3 regions of the Mesorhizobium sp. P2_D6 genome follow, and region 1 is predicted to be linked to each of the others. Evidence: predicted binding sites of a transcription regulator. Region 1 holds the regulator's gene; each other region holds the start of a gene.
What was found. The regulator PhoB, encoded in region 1, activates phosphate uptake and scavenging genes when phosphate is short. The targets are predictions, from matches to a motif close to TGTCATNNANCTGTCAT.

Region 1 (5,985 bases):
TGAACACTTCGCGGGCCTGCATGCGGCCGACTTCCTTGTTGTCGAAGGTCAGATAGAAGACGTCCTTGTTCTCGATCAGGCGGTCATAGCCGACGACTGGAATGCCTTCGTCCAGCGCCTTCTGCACCGCCGGGCCGATGGCCGAGGCGTCCTGCGCCAGGATGATCAGCGAGTTGGCGCCCTGCGAGATCAGGCTTTCGACGTCGGTCAACTGCTTGCCGGGGTTGGACTGCGCGTCGGCGGAAATGTACTTGTCGCCGGCCGCCTCGATCGCCGCCTTCATCGCCGCTTCGTCGGTCTTCCAGCGCTCTTCCTGGAAGTTCGACCACGACACGCCGATGACCTTGTCCTTCGCCTGCGCGACCGACACTAGCGTCAGCGACATGGCGACACCCGCCAGCATGGCGGCTGCAAATCTGTTCATGATAACCCTCCCTGCGCCGCGCGCGGCGCGACAAAACTGGCCCGAAGGCCGGCACACAGAGGCTCTATTTTTTCGAGCCTCGAAAAAATACTGGTCCAACGGCGAGGCGCTGTCAACATCGATTCTGATGGAATCTGATGGCCTCTGTGAATTTTTTCGAGACTCGCAATAAACAATGACAGCGCGGCCTGCTTCTGCCAATATTTGGCTGGTGCCACCAAATGCCTCCACTATCATGAGGCGCGAGGAGGACCGGGAGGAAAAATGTCGGTTGGAATCCGCCACGACGATCTGCGCCGTCGCAACCGTGCGATGGTGATTTCGGCCGTGCGCCGGGCCGGCCAGCCGTCGCGGACCGAGATTGCGGCGACCACCGGCCTCAGCCATTCGACCATATCGGCGATCTCGTCTGATCTGATTCAAGAAGGCATCCTGGCCGAGAGCAAACCCGGCGAGACGGGTGCGCTGAAGCGCGGCCGGCCGCAGGTCGGCCTTGGCCTCAATCCGGAAGCGGCGGCGGTGATGACCGTGGTGCTGTCGCTGAACTTCCTCTCCGTCACCGTCATCGACTATGCCGGCCATGTGGTCGCCGAGGAGCAGCGCCGGCTGGACACGCTGACCATGCCGCGCGACGAGCTGATCGGCGAATGCACGGCAATCGTGCGGCGGCGGCTCGAGGATCCCGATCTTGATGTTCAGAGCATCGCCCGCATTGCCATGGGCATCCAGGGCATCACCGATTCGCAGGCGCGCGCCATGCTGTGGTCGCCTATCACGCCGCTGACCGACATTGCCTTCGCCGACATACTGGAAGCGGAATTCGGCATTCCGGCCACCATGGAAAACGACTGCAACATGATGGCGGTGGCGCTGCAATGGCGCCAGCCTGAGCGCTACCGCGACAATTTCATCGCCATCCTGCTCTCGCATGGCATCGGCATGGGGCTGGTGCTGAAGGGCGAATTGTTCACCGGCACCCATTCCTCGGGCGGCGAGTTCGGCCACATGATCCACCGGCCCGGCGGCGCGCTGTGCCGTTGCGGGCGGCGCGGCTGCGTGGAGGCCTATGCCGGCAACTACGCCATCTGGCGCAGCGCCAAAATGATGAGCGAGGATGCCGAACCGGTCGATGTCGGCGACGCCGACATGCGGGCGCTCGCCGCACGTGCCCGCGAGACCGACGGCCCCGAGCGCGAAGCCTACCGCAAAGCCGGCGAGGCGCTTGGCTTCGGCCTCGGCAGCCTGTTCGCGCTGATCGATCCAGCACCTGTCGCCATGGTCGGAGTCAGCGCCGCCGCGTTCGATCTGATCGAACCGGCATTGCGCGAAGCGATTGCTCAGACTGCCGGCGGCCAGCACTCGAAATCGATCTCCTTCGACACCGAGCCCAACGAACTGCCGCTGATCCGCGAAGGCTGCGCCATGCGCGCGCTCAGCTTCGTCGACCAGGAGATTTTCGCACCGGGGATTCAGGCGAAAGCGGGCAAGCATGTCGCCTGAGGGGCCGGCAACAGCGCGGCGCGCCTAATCTTCCCGGATAGCGTAGCCGGCGCCGCGGATGGTGCGGATGACGTCGGGCATGCGGCCATTGTTGACCGCCTTGCGCAGTCGGCCGACATGCACGTCGACCGTGCGCTCGTCGATATAGATCGTCTCGCCCCAGACATTGTCGAGCAGCTGGCTGCGCGAGAACACGCGGCCGGGATGGCGCATCATGAATTCGAGCAGGCGGAACTCGGTCGGTCCGAGCCTGATTTCGCTCTTCTTGCGGTAGACGCGGTGCGATTCACGGTCGAGCACGATGTCGCCGACCTTGAGCACGCTGGACAGCACTTCCGGCTTGGCGCGGCGCAGCAACGCTTTCACGCGCGCCATGAATTCCGGTGTCGAGAACGGCTTGACCAGATAGTCGTCGGCGCCGGTGGACAGGCCACGCACGCGGTCGCTCTCCTCGCCACGCGCGGTCAGCATGATGATCGGCAGCCGTTCGGTCTCGGGCCGCATGCGCAGCCGGCGGCAGAGCTCGATGCCGGACACCGCCGGCACCATCCAGTCGAGCACCAGAAGGTCGGGCACATTTTCCTGCAGCCGAATTTCGGCCTCGTCGCCGCGCGTCACCACCTCGACCTGGTAGCCTTCGGATTCGAGGTTGTAGCGGAGAAGCACGCCCAGCGGCTCCTCGTCCTCCACGACCATGATGCGTGGCGCGATCATCAGCAGTTCACCCTTGTCAGGCCGAAGTGGCCATCGCCGTCTCGTCCTGCTTCGGGCGATTGGCGGGCAATTGCTGGCCGGTCAGCACATAATACGCATTTTCAGCGATGTTGGTGACATGATCACCGATGCGCTCCAGATTCTTGGCGCAGAACAGGAGATGCGTGCAGGCGGTGATGTTGCGCGGGTCTTCCATCATGTAGGTCAAGAGTTCACGAAACACCGACGTGTATTTGACGTCGACACGTTCGTCCTCATTCCTGAGTTTCGCCAGGGCTGCGGCATCCGCGGCGGCATATTCCTCGACCACCCCTTGCACCTGGATCAGCACCAGCTGCGCCATCGCATCGATGGAATGCGAGAGGTCGCGCGGCGTGACGCTGAGGCCCACAGTGCCAACGCGCTTGGCGATGTTCTTAGCGAGATCGCCGATGCGCTCGAGGTCGCCGGCCATGCGGATCGAGCCGACCACGGCACGCAGATCGTTGGCCATCGGCTGGCGCTTGGCGATGAGCGTGATGGCGCGATCGTCGAGTTCCCGCTGGCGCGCGTCCATGATGGCGTCGTCGGAAACGACACGTTGCGCCAACGCATTGTCGGAATTGAGCAGCGCTTTTGTCGAGCCGCTGACCATCGACCCGGCCAGATCGCCCATGTCGCGGATCAGCTTGCTGATCTGGCCCAACTCTTCATCGAAGGAGGCGACGGTATGTTCACCCATGATCGTGGTCCTCGTGCCTGAAAATTCAACCGCTGGACGGCTCAGCCGAAGCGGCCGGTAATGTAGTCCTGGGTGCGCTTGTCGTCGGGATTGGTGAACATCTTGTCGGTGGCGCCCTCCTCGACCAGGTAGCCGAGGTGGAACATCGCCGTGCGCTGCGACACGCGCGCCGCCTGCTGCATCGAGTGGGTGACGATGACGATCGTGTAATTCTGGCGCAGCTCGTCGATCAGCTCCTCGACGCGTGCGGTGGCAATCGGGTCGAGTGCCGAGCAGGGTTCGTCCATCAGGATTACTTCCGGCGACACCGCAATGGCGCGCGCGATGCACAGGCGCTGCTGCTGGCCGCCGGACAGGCCGGTGCCGGGCTCCTGCAGGCGGTCCTTGACCTCGTTCCAGATCGCCGCCTTCTTCAAGCTCGACTCGACGATCTGGTCCATGTCGGACTTGCGCTTGGCTAGGCCATGGATGCGCGGGCCGTAGGCAACGTTCTCGTAGATCGACTTCGGGAACGGATTGGGCTTCTGGAACACCATGCCGACGCGAGCCCTGAGTTCGACGACGTCGATGTTCTTGTCATAGATGTCATCCTCGTCGAGCGTGATCTTGCCGGTCACCCGCGCCGAATCGATGGTGTCGTTCATGCGGTTGAGGCAGCGCAGGAAGGTCGACTTGCCGCAGCCGGACGGGCCGATCAGCGCCGTCACCTGGTTCTGGCGGACGTCGAGATTGACGTCGAACAGCGCCTGCTTCTCGCCGTAGAACACGCCGACCTTGTCGCCGCGCATCTTGATGACTTCGTTCGACTTGGCGTTCATTTTGTCGCCCACTGCGTTTTCAAGGGACTGTTCGGTCATGATGTTCATACCAAATTGCCTTTTTTCTACCAGCGCCGCTCGAACCGGCGCCGAAGCACGATCGCGGTGATGTTCATGGCCATGAGGAAGACGAGCAGGATGATGATGGCGCCGGACATGCGCTCGACAAAAGCGCGTTCGGCCTCGTTTGCCCACATGTAGATCTGCACCGGCAGTGCGGTCGCCGGATCGAAAGGCGTCTTCGGATAGTCGGCGACGAAGGCGACCATGCCGATCAGAAGCAGCGGTGCTGTCTCACCCAGCGCACGCGCCAGGCCGATAATCGTGCCGGTCAGGATGCCGGGAGCGGCAAGCGGCAGTATGTGCTGAAACACCATCTGCATCTTCGAGGCGCCAAGCCCAAGCGCTGCCGAGCGGATCGACGGCGGCACCGCGGCAAGGGCCGCGCGCGTCGCGATGATGATGGTCGGCAGCGTCATCAATGTCAGCACCAGGCCGCCGACAAAGGCGGCCGAGCGCGGCATGCCGAGGAAGTTGATGAACACGGCAAGGCCGAGCAGACCGAAGACGATCGACGGCACCGCCGCAAGATTGTTGATGTTGACCTCGATCAGGTCGGTGAAGCGGTTCTTCTTGGCGAATTCCTCGAGATAGATCGAGGCCGCGACGCCGATCGGCAGCGCCAAAAGCAGCACGATCACCATCATGTAGAACGAGCCGATGATCGCCACGCCCATGCCTGACGTCTCGGGCCGGCTGGAGGCGCCATAGGTGAACAGACCGGTGTTGAAATGCTCGGCCATTACGCCGTCGGCCTTGAGTTTGTTCATCCAGTCGATCTGCTGGTTGGACACCTTGCGGCGCGCTTCATCGACGCTGAGGTCGATCTGGCCCTTGAAGGCGGAGTCAAGATTGGCCGCGGCCAGGATGTTGACGTCGCGCGTCGTGCCGATCACCGACGGATCGGCGGCGACGATGTCGCGCAGCTGGACGCGGGCGCCTTCCGACAGGAAGCCCTTGAGCTTCATGACCATCGGCTTGTTGCTTGGGTCGATGCCAAGCTTGGCCATCAGCGCAGTGTCGGCGAGCTTGGGATAGTTCGCCTTGATCAGCACGCTCGGATCGGTGGCGCGCTTGCCGGAGGGGTCGATGACTTTCTCGTCGAAGCTGATCGGCAGCGTCACCGTCGTCTGCCAGAAGGCGGTGTAGCCCTTCGAGACGATGGTGATCAGCATGATGGCCAGGAAGGCCAGGCCGACCGAGATCGCAATCACACCGTAGATGCGGAAACGGCGTTCAGCGGCGTAGCGCGCCTTCAGCCCTATGTCGCGGCGCGGACGCGCAACGGCGCCCGCCATCGTGTCCAGGGGAATGTCGGTCATTCGTACTGCTCCCGGTACTTGCGCACGATGTAGAGGGCGACGATGTTCATCACCAGTGTCAGCACGAACAGCGTCAGGCCGAGCGCGAAGGCGACCAGCGTCTGCGGTGAGTTGAACTCGAGGTCGCCGGTCAGCTGGTTGACGATTTTGACGGTGATGGTCGTCATCGCCTCGAATGGATTGGCGGTGAGATTGGCGGCAACGCCGGCCGCCAGCACGACGATCATCGTCTCGCCGATGGCGCGCGACGCCGTCAGCAGGATGGCGCCGACAATGCCGGGAAGTGCGGCCGGCAGGATCACCCGCTTGATCGTCTCGGAGCGCGTCGCGCCCAGACCAAGCGAGCCGTCACGCATGGCGCGCGGCACCGCGGTGATGATGTCGTCGGACAGCGAGGACACGACCGGGATCAGCATGACGCCCATC
Region 2 (5,985 bases), on a different contig from region 1:
GACGGCGGCCGCATCGTCGAACAAGGCACGCATGACGAGCTGGTGGCACAGGACGGGCTCTATGCGCGGCTGTGGAAACGGCAGTCCGGCGGCTTCCTCTATCACGAGGAAAGCGTGCTGGAAGAGACGCGGCCGGCGGAGTAAAACGCTGAAATGTCGGTCAGAATGCCCTCGAATTTTGGACGCGGCGGCGCGCAGGAGAGCGCGCTGGACCTGCTCGGCCACGAGATCCTGGCCGAAAAGGCGGCGGCACTCGGCCGCGCTGGCCAACGTGTCGAGGAAACGCTGAAGAGGCTGCGCGAGAACAGTGATGACGAGCATCGCGCCCGGCTGCTGAAGGAAGCCGCCGCGGCAGTGCACGCCTATTTCATCCAGCGCGAACTTTGCGGCTTACGCCGGCATGACTCGGTGATCCGCGAATACGACATCCCAAGGGCAGTGCTGGTCAGGCTCGGCGCCAGCTAAAGGCTGCCGGCAACATCATTCCAGCCATTCGGTGATGAAGCTGCCGCTTTCGTGGATGTCGGTCGATTCGAGCGGGCCTGGGCCGAGATTGGTGAATTTGTGCGGTGTGTTCGGTAGCACGATGAGGATCTGGCCGGCCGTAGCCTCGATCTGCTGGTCGCCGATCGTGAACAGGCCGGTGCCCTGGCGGAGGATGAAGATCTCGCAATAAGGATGCGTGTGCAGCCGCGGGCCGCCGCCGATCTCTGCCTGGTAATTGAAGATCAGGCAGGAGTTGGAGCCATGGGCGGCGAGTTGCAATTCGCCCTGCCAAAGGCCGGGCGTCCTGGTCCAGGTCTCGCGGTCGATGATGTGTGCCATTCCAGCGAGACTAGATCACGGCAACCTGTCCTGTCGAGACAGGCGGGGAGCCTCGGATTTGCTGATATGTCCCTATTGTTTAGCCGCCTTTGCCGGCCTTTGGACATCTGGCCGACTGACGCGCTCTTCTGTCCCCGCGACAATCTGCCCTTGTGGCCTCACCCCGCTGGACAAAAACGGGCTTCACGCATAAACCGAAATCCAAATTGCCGGAGGAATTCGCTAGCTTGTTCGCCATGCGCTGTCGGGCCGGCGCGATGGAGCGGGGAACAAAGCTCGACCGCCGGCTCGGAAGAGGCGAAAGGATCAGGCACCCGTGAGCGCAACCGACACCCAGGATCCCAACCGTCGTGATTTTCTCTACGTCGCCACCGGCATGGCCGCAGTGGTCGGCGCAGGGGCCGTCGCTTGGCCGTTCATCGACCAGATGCGCCCCGATGCCTCGACGCTGGCGCTGGCCTCGGTCGAGGTCGATGTTTCCTCGCTGACGCCTGGCATGTCGCTGATCGTCAAGTGGCGCGGCAAGCCGGTCGTGGTGCGCAACCGCACCGAGCAGGAGATGAAGGACGGCGAGGCCGTCAACCTTGCCGATCTCAAGGATCCGATCGCCCGCAACGCCAATCTGCCGGCCGATGCGCCGGCGACCGACGCCAACCGCACCACGCCCGGCAAGGAAGCCTGGATGGTGATGGTGCAGGTCTGCACGCATCTGGGCTGCATTCCGCTCGGCCAGGAAGGTGATTTCGGCGGCTGGTTCTGCCCGTGCCACGGTTCGCAGTACGACACCGCCGGCCGCATCCGCAAAGGTCCGGCGCCCGAGAACATGGCCGTGCCGGTATTCAAGTTCATTTCCGATACCAAGATCCTTATCGGTTGAGGCAGGGGATATTTCGATGAGCGAGGGACACTCGACCTATACGCCCAAGACCGGTATCGAACGCTGGTTCGACGCCCGCATGCCGCTGCCGCGCATGGTCTATGACAGTTTCATCGCCTATCCGGTGCCGCGCAACCTCAACTATGCCTGGACCTTCGGCGGCATCCTGGCGATCATGCTGGTGGCGCAGATCCTGACCGGCATCGTGCTGGCCATGCACTATACGGCCGACACCAATCTCGCCTTCAATTCGGTCGAGAAGATCATGCGCGACGTGAATTCGGGCTGGCTGTTGCGCTACATGCATTCCAACGGCGCCTCGTTCTTCTTCGTCGCCGTCTACATCCACATCTTCCGCGGGCTCTATTACGGCTCCTACAAGGCGCCGCGCGAGCTGCTGTGGATCCTCGGCTGCATCATCTACCTCTTGATGATGGCGACCGGCTTCATGGGCTATGTGCTGCCCTGGGGTCAGATGAGCTTCTGGGGCGCCACCGTCATTACCGGTTTCTTCAGCGCCATTCCGCTGGTCGGCGACTGGATCCAGCAGCTGCTGCTCGGCGGTTTCGCCGTCGACAACCCGACGCTCAACCGCTTCTTTGCGCTGCACTACCTCTTGCCGTTCATGATTGCCGGCGTCGTCGTGCTGCACGTCTGGGCGCTGCATGTGGTCGGCCAGTCGAACCCGACCGGCATCGAGGTCAAGTCGAAGACCGACACCGTCGCCTTCACGCCCTATGCGACCATCAAGGACGCGTTCGGCATGATCGTGTTCCTGTTCTTCTTCGCCTATTTCGTCTTCTACCTGCCGAACTTCCTCGGCCATCCGGACAATTACACGGTCGCCAACCCGCTGAAGACGCCGGCCCACATCGTGCCGGAGTGGTACTTCCTGCCGTTCTACGCGATCCTGCGCGCCATCACCTTCAACATCGGGCCGATCAACTCCAAGCTCGGCGGCGTGCTGTGCATGTTCGGCGCCATCGTCATGCTGTTCCTGGTGCCGTGGCTCGACACCTCCAAGGTGCGCTCGGCGGTCTACCGGCCCTGGTACAAGCTGTTCTTCTGGCTCTTCGCAGCCGACGCCGTCCTGCTCGGTTGGCTGGGCTCGCAGCCGGCCGAAGGCAGCTTCGTGTTCATGGCGCAGATGGCGACGCTGTTCTACTTTGCCTTCTTCCTCGTCGTCCTGCCGGTGCTCGGCCTGATCGAGACGCCGCGCAGGCTGCCGAATTCGATCACCGAAGCGGTGCTGGAGAAGAACAAGGGTGCCGGTGGGGGACATCCGGCAGGTGCGAACGCCGCGCCGGAAACCAAGGGCTGAGCGAGAATCTAAGGGGATTTGGCATGAAAAAGATTCTCACCTCGCTCGCCCTGCTCGGCCTGTTGGCTGGCGGCATCGGAGCGGTCGGCAGCGTGGCGATGGCGGCCGAAGAGGCGCATAACGCGGCGGCACCGACGCATTTCCCGATCGACGAGCCGAAGGAAATGGACTGGAGTTTCGCCGGTCCGTTCGGCACCTATGACAAGGCGCAGCTGCAGCGCGGCCTGAAGGTCTACAAGGAAGTCTGCTCGGCCTGCCATTCGATGAACCTGGTGGCGTTCCGCACGCTGGAAGGCCTCGGCTATTCGGAAGCACAGGTGAAATCCTTTGCCGCCGAATACACCATCCATGACGGTCCCAACGATGCCGGCGACATGTTCGACCGTCCGGGCAAGCCGTCCGACCATTTCCCGGCGCCGTTCGCCAATGAGGAGGCGGCTGCCGCCTCCAACGGTGGCGCAGCCCCGCCCGACATGTCGCTGCTGGCCAAGGCACGCGGTGTCGAGCGCGGCTTCCCGCGCTTCGTCTTCGACATCTTCACCCAGTACGCTCAGGGCGGCCCAGACTACATCCATTCGCTGCTGACCGGCTACGACGAGACGCCGCCGGCCGGCATGGTGATCCCTGAAGGCACCCACTACAACCCGTACTTCATGTCCGGCGTGTCGCTGAAGATGCCGAAGCCGCTCTCGGACGGCCAGGTCACCTATGATGACGGTTCGCCGCAGACGGTTGACCAGTATTCGCGCGACGTCTCGGCCTTCCTGATGTGGGCGGCCGAACCGCATATGGAAGACCGCAAGAAGACCGGCTTCCGCGTATTGGTGTTCCTGTTGCTCTTCGGCGCCCTGGTTTATCTGACCAAGCGCAAAGTGTGGGAAGGCGTGGCCCACTAAGGCCAAGCAGCCTGCGATCAAGAAAGGGCGCCGAAAGGCGCCCTTTTGCTTTTCCGGAGGCGGGCATGTCACATGACCGTCACCACATCTGGCGATCCTGTGCTGCCCTCATCAAAGGATCGCACCCATGAAAAGATACGCATCGCTCGCGGCAGGACTGCTGCTGCTCATCGTCGGCTCGGCCGCCCAGGCCGAAGACGCAAAGCCCTTCATCACCAACAAGGATGTCGACCTGACGATGATCCTGCCGCCGCCGCCGGCCAACGATTCGGCTGAGACCAAGGCCGAGCTCGGCGCGGTGCTGACGCTGCAGGTGACGCGCACGCCCGAAATGGAGGCCAGCGCCATTGCCGACGCCGAGGAAGACGTCTGGCGCTTCACCAATGTCATGGGGCCGAACTTCAACAAGGAAAAGCTGCCGAAATTCTCAGCCTTCTTCGATCGCGTCGTGGCCACCGAAGGCGCCGTCGTCGATCCGGCCAAGGATGTCTGGAAGCGGCCGCGTCCGCACCAACTCAGCGACCTCGTCAAGCCGGCGGTCAAGCTGTCGAGCTCCGGTTCCTGGCCTTCGGGTCATGCCACGGTCGGCACCATGATGGGCATCATCCTTGCCGACATGGTTCCGGAAAGGCGCGCCGAGATCATGGCGCGTGCGGCCGAATACGCCCACAACCGTGTGGTCGGCGGCATCCACTATCCGTCCGACGTCGAGATGGGCAAGATTTCCGGTAGCGTTATCGCCGCCGTCCTGCTCAACCGCGACGACTTCAAGGCCGAGTACGACGTGGCCAAGGCCGAGCTGCGTTCCGACCTCGGTATGTAAGCTATTCCCAACAGTCGGTTTTCGACGGCAAGGGGCGCCAGCGGCGTCCCTTTTTCGTTCATGGCTGTGGCCAAGAGGCAGTTTGGCAATTCACCCGTTGGCATGGCGGCATCGGATTGATATTCGACGCAGCGAGCTTCTTGCGCCATGGCATTTGGAAATCGATGATGCGGCTAAGCGACTGTCACAACTTTTCCGATTTCCGGCGCATGGCGCAGCAGCGGCTGCCGGGGCCGATCTTCAACTACATTGACGGCGCGGCGGACGACGAGGTCACCTATCGCCGCAATACCGAGAGTTTCGAGCGCTGCGACCTCGTTCCCAATGTGTTGCGCGGTGTCAGCGAGATCGACATGTCGGTGACGGTGATGGGCCAGAAACTGGCCATGCCCGTCTATTGCTCGCCGACCGCCTTGCAGCGGCTGTTCCATCATCAGGGCGAGCGTGCGGTGGCCAAGGCTTCGGCCAAATTCGGCACGATGTTCGGCGTGTCCTCGCTCGGCACGGTGAGCCTCGAGGAAGCCCGCAAGATCAGCAGCAGCCCGCAGGTCTACCAGTTCTATTTCCACCGGGATCGAGGCCTCAACCGGGCGATGATGCAGCGGGCCAAGGCGGTCGGCGTCGAGGTGATGATGCTGACCGTTGACAGCATCACCGGAGGTAACCGCGAGCGCGACAAGCGCACCGGCTTTGCCATTCCCTTCAAGCTCAACCTTGCCGGCATGCTGCAGTTTGCGCTCAAACCGGGCTGGGCGATCAACTATTTCACCCATGAGGGGTTCAAGCTGCCGCAGCTCGACGAGCATGTCGACATGGGCGGCGGCACGATGTCGATCAGCCGCTATTTTACCGAGATGCTCGATCCGTCGATGACATGGGACGATGTCGCCGAGATGGTCAGGCTGTGGGGTGGTCCGTTCTGCCTCAAGGGCGTCATGTCGGTGGAGGATGCCAAACGCGCTGTCGAGATCGGCTGCAGCGGCATTGTGCTTTCAAACCATGGCGGCCGGCAGCTGGACGGCTCGCGGGCGGCCTTCGACCAGCTGGCCGAGATCGTCGACGCCGTCGGCGACAGAATAGACGTCATCATGGATGGCGGCGTGCAGCGCGGCACGCATGTGCTGAAGGCGCTGTCGCTCGGCGCCAAGGCTGTCGGCGTTGGGCGCTACTATCTGTTCCCGCTGGCGGCGGCCGGCCAGCCCGGCGTCGAGCGGGCGCTGGAGCAGATGCGGGTCGAGATCGA
Region 3 (5,985 bases), on a different contig from region 1:
ACCTTGTCGAGCGTCTCGGCGTCTTCCGCAGGGTGCTGTACCGACAGGAACAGCGTGGTGCCGTCCGGCGTGAAGCACGGGCCGGTTGCTTCCGCGCCATGCGGGCAAGTGAACAGCAGTTTCGGCAGGCCGCGCGCGGCACCCTCGGTGTCGACGCCATAGACGCCGTCCGGCAGGTCGAAATCATTGGCGCCGTCGGTCGCCACCCACAGCCGCCCGGCTGGATCGAAGGTGATGTTGTCGGGGCAGACGAACCAGCCATTGTCCGACGTATCGGGATGGAAGGTCGCGCCGACCTTGGCATCTTTCGGGTTGCCGCAGAGCACGAACAGGTCCCAGGCATACTTTTCCGCCGTGTGGTCGGCATCCGCGCCGCGGCCGCCGGGCGGGATCAACTCGACAATATGGCCCCAGAGGTTTTCCGGCCGCGTGTTGGCCGGATTGACCTTGGACTGGTCGCGCTTCTTGTTCTTGGTCATCACCGCATAGACGCGGCCGGTCACCGGATTGGTCTCGATGTCCTCGGGCCGGTCCATCGGCGTGGCGCCCAGCGCGTCGGCCGCAAAACGCGTCTTCAACAGCACTTCGGCCTGGTCGGCAAAACCGTTCTCGGCAGTGAGCTTCCCATGGCCATGCACCAACGGCAGCCATGTCATCGAGCCGTCGGCATCGAAGCGGGCGACCGACAGCACGCCCTCGTCGAGCAGATCGGCGCCTGAGGCCGGGTTGGCCTTGTCGTAGGCTTTTGCCGAGACGAAGCGGTACATGTATTCGAAATAGTCGTCGTCACCCATATAGACGACGACGCGGCCGTCCTTGTTGAGGACCACGGTCGACGCCTCATGCGACATGCGTCCGAGTGCAGTGCGCTTTACCGGCTTGGACTGCGGGTCGTAAGGGTTGATCTCGACCACCCAGTCGAAGCGGTTGGCCTCGTTCGGCTCCTTGTCGAGGTTGAAGCGGTCGTGGAAGCGGCCGCGGCCATAGATGTCGGAGCCGTCGAAGCCGTAACGGTCGAGCAGTTCGGCGGTCGGCGCCTTCTTCGGGTCGCCGCCGAAAATGTCCGACACGCCTTCCTCGCAGGTCAGCACCGTGCCCCAGGGGGTGAAGCCGCCGCTGCAGTTGTAGCTGGTGCCGAGCACCTTGGTGCCGGTGGCGTCGGCTGAAGTCATCATCAAGGCATGGCCGGCGGCCGGCCCGGAAACGGTCATTTCGGTGTTGGCGGTGATGCGGCGGTTGAGCGGGCTGTCAGCCACGGCTTCCCACTTGCCGTCCTTCAGTTGCACTTCGACGATCGAATGGCCCATCGCGGCCATGCCGAGATCGACCTGTTCCTTGGTCATCGTCTTGCCGGCGTCGTCCTCGGTCATCCCGGAAAACATCACATTGGGCGAGATGTATTCGTTGTTGACGCAGAGCAGACCGTGGTCGGAGTTCACCGTGCCCTTGGGCAGCGGCATGAAGGCGATGTAGTCGCAATTGTAACCGAAGCGTTTCTCCTGCTCGTCGGCGGCGACTTTGTTGCCGTCGAACTCGGCGAGGCCTGCGGCAAGCGGGTCGCCCCAGCGCGCGACGATGGTCGTCTCATAGCCCTCAGCGGCGGCATGGGTTTTGTCGTAGACCCGCTTCAACTCGGGAAAGCCGAGCGTCGACTGCGCTGCCGCGGCATGCGTTTCGCCGGCAAACAAGGAGCCGACAAAGCTGCCGCCGGCAATCAAAGCGCCGGAGGCAAGGCTGCCTTTCAAAAGAGACCGGCGCGAGACGCGCTCGGCAATGACGTCGCGGATGACGGGGGAGGATGAAGACGGTGCGTTGGCCATGGTGTCTGCCTCTCAGGGTGGATGTTACGGCGCACCGCTGCCCTAGTCTGCTTCGGCAACATCCGCATGACATGAGAGGAAGGTTTTGGCGCAAGCGATGGCGAGAGTGGTTTGCTCGGCTCAGCCCTTGGTGCAGGTCGAGGCGGTGAAGGCACCGTCGGGCTGCTTCAGGATGATGTCGAAGGACGGGGTGGTCTCGCCGTCCAGCGTCGCCTGCGTCATCGAGACGGAGTTGCCGCCGGTAGTGTAGCCGCCCAGCGGTCCCAGCCAGGTGATCTCGCCATTGGCGTTCATCTGATAGTTATAACCTTGCCGCGCGGTGCCGAACGTCACCGGGCCGGTATAGACATTGCCCTTGATGGTGATGTCACCGAGGTTGAGGAAGGCGCCGAGCAGATAGACTTCGCAGTGATAGGTGCCGTCTGGCAGCTTGCCATCGCTGAAGTCGGCGCGCGCGCCGTCGCTCGTTGCCATCAGCAGCAGGATGCCGGAAATGCAGGAGATGCGGGATGTCATCGGGTCACTCGTTTGCGGAGTGAGCTTGCCCCATTTTTGCGCCGTGCCGCAATATTGTTCGTCCGCGTGCCTGGCTGAGTTCAAAATCTAGGCACTTGTCATAATTGGGCGAAAATTAGGCAAAAGTCTTGTGCGCTGCGCAAATTTCCCTCAATCAATTTTTAACCGGCTGCCTTTGTTTTCTTTAGGCTAATATAACAATCGGCTGATAACGTTAGATTATTCCCCATTTCCGAGAGCCGCATTTGCGTTTGGCACGGCTGTTGCATTGCATGGTTGCGCTGCAATCAACCAGCTTGGGAGTATTCGGTATGAGGGGTAATTTCGCGACAATAACAAAAATGTTTTCGGCCGGCGTGGTCGCTGCCGGCCTGTCGATGTCGTCTCCGGCCAAGGCCGCCGAAGACACGATCAAGGTCGGCATTCTGCATTCGCTGTCGGGGACCATGGCGATTTCGGAGACGACGCTGAAAGACGCCATGCTGATGCTCATCGAAGAGCAGAACGCCAAGGGCGGCCTGCTCGGCAAGAAGCTGGAAGCGGTCGTCGTCGATCCGGCGTCCAACTGGCCGCTGTTCGCCGAAAAGGCGCGCGAGCTGATCTCCAAGGACAAGGTCGCCGCCGTGTTCGGCTGCTGGACCTCGGTGTCGCGCAAATCGGTGCTGCCGGTGTTTTCCGAGCTCGACAACATCCTGTTCTATCCCGTCCAGTATGAGGGCGAGGAAAGCGAGCGCAACGTGTTCTACACCGGCGCCGCACCAAACCAGCAGGCGATCCCCGCCGTCGACTACCTCATGAGTGAGGATGGCGGCTCGGTGAAGCGCTGGGTGCTGGAAGGCACCGACTATGTCTATCCTCGCACCACCAACAAGATCCTCGAGGCCTATCTGAAGGCCAAGGGCGTCGCGGCCGAAGACATCATGGTCAACTACACGCCGTTCGGCTTCTCCGACTGGCAGACCGAAGTCTCGGCGATCAAGAAGTTCGGTTCGGCCGGCAAGAAGACCGCCGTCGTCTCGACCGTCAATGGCGACGCCAACGTTCCCTTCTACAAGGAGCTCGGCAACCAGGGCATCAAGGCCGAGGACATTCCGGTCATGGCCTTTTCGGTCGGCGAGGAAGAACTGGCCGGTCTCGACACCGCGCCGCTGGTCGGCCATCTCGCCGCCTGGAACTATTTCGAGAGCGTCGACACGCCGGAAAACAAGAAGTTCATCGCTGACTGGCACAAGTTCATCAAGAACGACAAGCGCACCACCAATGACCCGATGGAAGCCCACTATATCGGCTTCAACATGTGGGTGAAGGCGGTCGAGAAGGCCGGCACCACCGATCCGGACAAGGTCATCGACGCCATGGTCGGCGTGTCCGTGCCGAACCTGACCGGCGGCTATTCGACGATGATGCCGAACCACCACATCACCAAGCCGGTGCTGATCGGCGAGATCCAGGCCGACGGCCAGTTCGAGACCGTGTCGCAGACGCCCGGCCTCGTGATGGGCGACGAGTGGTCCGACTATCTGCCTGACTCCAAGGATCTGATCTCGGATTGGCGTGCGCCTCTGTCCTGCGGCAACTTCAACGTTGCCACCGGCAGATGCGGCGGCAAGGGCACGAACTGATCCCTCCCGGGACTGGCCGGTTCCAAGGCCAGAGACCGCAAGGCGTCCGGGCGCTTCAGCCCGCCCGGACGCCAAATTCCACCTTCCGGAAAAGTACCTGAACGGATGATCCTGTTGCGCGCTCTCGGCCTCATGCTGGTGTTCCTGATGGCAAGTCTGTTGCCGTCGAACGCAGCCGAAGCCGATCTGCGCGCCGTCATCGCCAAATTCGCCACCGGCTCAGGGTTTTCGGCGACCGAAGCCGTGGTGCGCGAGCTTGCCGCGACCGGCGATCCCGCAGTCGAACGACCGCTCGCTGCACTTGCCGAAGGTAATCTTTACATCCGCAAAGTCGATTCAGCCGTCTTCGTCGGCAATGAGGCGGGCGACAGTGTCACGCTGCTCGATCCGCTGAGCGGCGAGAGCGCCGGCGAGGCAGCCAAGGCCGATATCACCAAGATCAAGGTCAACAACACGCTGCGCCGCGTCATCCGCGATGCGCTGGGCACGCTGACGTTGCGTGCGAAAGATCCGGCTGTCCGCATTGCTGCCGCCGACACAATGTTCAAGACGCCCGATGCCGCCAACATCGAGCCGCTCGACGCGGCCATTGCCGCCGAGACCGACGCCAAGGTCAAGGCGCTGTTCGAGCAGGCGCGCGCTGCGTCGGTTCTGGTCTCCGACAAGCCCGAGGCCGACAAGCTTGCAGCCATTGCGCTCATCGGCGCGCGCGGCGACCGCAACGCGCTGTCGCTGCTCACGTCGGTCGAGGCCAACGCGCAAGGCGCGCTCAAGGACGCGGCGAGCGCTGCGATCGCCAGCATCAATTCGAGCCTGGCGCTGTGGGATGCCGGTCAGAACATCTGGTACGGCATATCGCTCGGCTCGGTGCTGCTGCTGGCGGCCATCGGCCTTGCCATCACCTTCGGCGTCATGGGCGTCATCAACATGGCGCATGGCGAGATGGTCATGCTCGGCGCCTACACCACCTTCGTCGTGCAGCAGGTGATCCGAACCTCGTTCCCCGGCCTGTTCGACTGGTCGCTGGTCATTGCGTTGCCGCTCGCCTTCCTGGTTGCCGCCTCTATCGGCCTGATCATCGAGCGCGGCGTCATCCGCTTCCTCTACGGCCGGCCGCTGGAAACGCTGCTCGCGACCTGGGGCGTCTCGCTGGTCCTGCAGCAGGCAGTGCGCTCGATCTTCGGGCCGACCAACCAGGAGGTCGGCAATCCCTCCTGGATGTCGGGCTCCTTCGATGTCGGCCAGCTCGCCATCACCTGGAACAGGCTGTGGATTCTGGTCTTCGCGCTCACCGTCTTCGGTGTGCTGCTCTATGTCATGAAGCGCACGCCTTGGGGCCTGCAGATGCGCGCCGTCACCGCCAACCGGCGCATGGCCGCCTCGATGGGTATTCGGACGCCCTGGGTCGACGCGCTGACCTTTGCGCTGGGCTCCGGCATTGCCGGCATCGCCGGTGTCGCGCTCAGCCAGATCGACAATGTCTCGCCCAATCTCGGCCGCGGCTACATCATCGACAGTTTCATGGTCGTCGTCTTCGGCGGTGTCGGCAATCTGTGGGGCACGCTGGTCGGCGCCTTCTCTCTCGGCATCGTCAACAAGGTTTTGGAGCCCTATGCCGGCGCCGTGCTCGGCAAGATCGTCGTTCTGGTCCTCATCATCCTGTTCATCCAGAAACGCCCGCGCGGCCTGTTTGCGCTCAAGGGCAGGGCGGTGGAAGCATGATCACAGGACGCTTCTTCGCTGCCGGCGCGGACCGCCGCATCGCCATCACCATCTTCATCCTGTTGGCCGCCGCCATCATCGTGCCGCTGCTCAACCTTGCGGTGTCGCCGACCAGCGCCTTCTACATCCCGCCCTATATCGTGGCGCTGACCGGCAAATATCTCTGCTACGCATTGCTTGCCTTGGCGCTCGATCTCGTCTGGGGCTATTGCGGCATCCTCTCGCTCGGTCACGGCGCCTTCTTCGCGCTCGGTGGCTATGCGATGGGCATGTATCTGATGCGCCAGATCGGCTCTCGCGGTGTC

Region 2: a site for PhoB is predicted at 3,986-4,002, ahead of AC1D1L_RS04055 (acid phosphatase). Genes of this name have one in related genera too.
Region 3: a site for PhoB is predicted at 1,876-1,892, ahead of AC1D1L_RS07770 (PhoX family protein). Genes of this name have one in related genera too.

What each region holds. Positions count from the first base shown of each region.
Region 1 covers NZ_JBFUEG010000018.1:15,418-21,402, reverse strand. Annotated here, with positions in the region: gene xylF (D-xylose ABC transporter substrate-binding protein) at 1-424, opposite strand, end outside; gene AC1D1L_RS27450 (ROK family protein) at 689-1,924, shown strand; gene phoB (phosphate regulon transcriptional regulator PhoB) at 1,949-2,638, opposite strand; gene phoU (phosphate signaling complex protein PhoU) at 2,655-3,359, opposite strand; gene pstB (phosphate ABC transporter ATP-binding protein PstB) at 3,401-4,225, opposite strand; gene pstA (phosphate ABC transporter permease PstA) at 4,243-5,559, opposite strand; gene pstC (phosphate ABC transporter permease subunit PstC) at 5,556-5,985, opposite strand, start outside.
Region 2 covers NZ_JBFUEG010000002.1:192,916-198,900, forward strand. Annotated here, with positions in the region: gene AC1D1L_RS04025 (ABC transporter ATP-binding protein) at 1-144, shown strand, start outside; gene AC1D1L_RS04030 (DUF6665 family protein) at 154-465, shown strand; gene AC1D1L_RS04035 (cupin domain-containing protein) at 481-825, opposite strand; gene petA (ubiquinol-cytochrome c reductase iron-sulfur subunit) at 1,142-1,702, shown strand; gene AC1D1L_RS04045 (cytochrome b) at 1,719-3,023, shown strand; gene AC1D1L_RS04050 (cytochrome c1) at 3,047-3,919, shown strand; gene AC1D1L_RS04055 (acid phosphatase) at 4,047-4,742, shown strand; gene AC1D1L_RS04060 (alpha-hydroxy acid oxidase) at 4,910-5,985, shown strand, end outside.
Region 3 covers NZ_JBFUEG010000003.1:282,419-288,403, reverse strand. Annotated here, with positions in the region: gene AC1D1L_RS07770 (PhoX family protein) at 1-1,820, opposite strand, end outside; gene AC1D1L_RS07765 (hypothetical protein) at 1,941-2,336, opposite strand; gene urtA (urea ABC transporter substrate-binding protein) at 2,648-3,958, shown strand; gene urtB (urea ABC transporter permease subunit UrtB) at 4,064-5,680, shown strand; gene urtC (urea ABC transporter permease subunit UrtC) at 5,677-5,985, shown strand, end outside.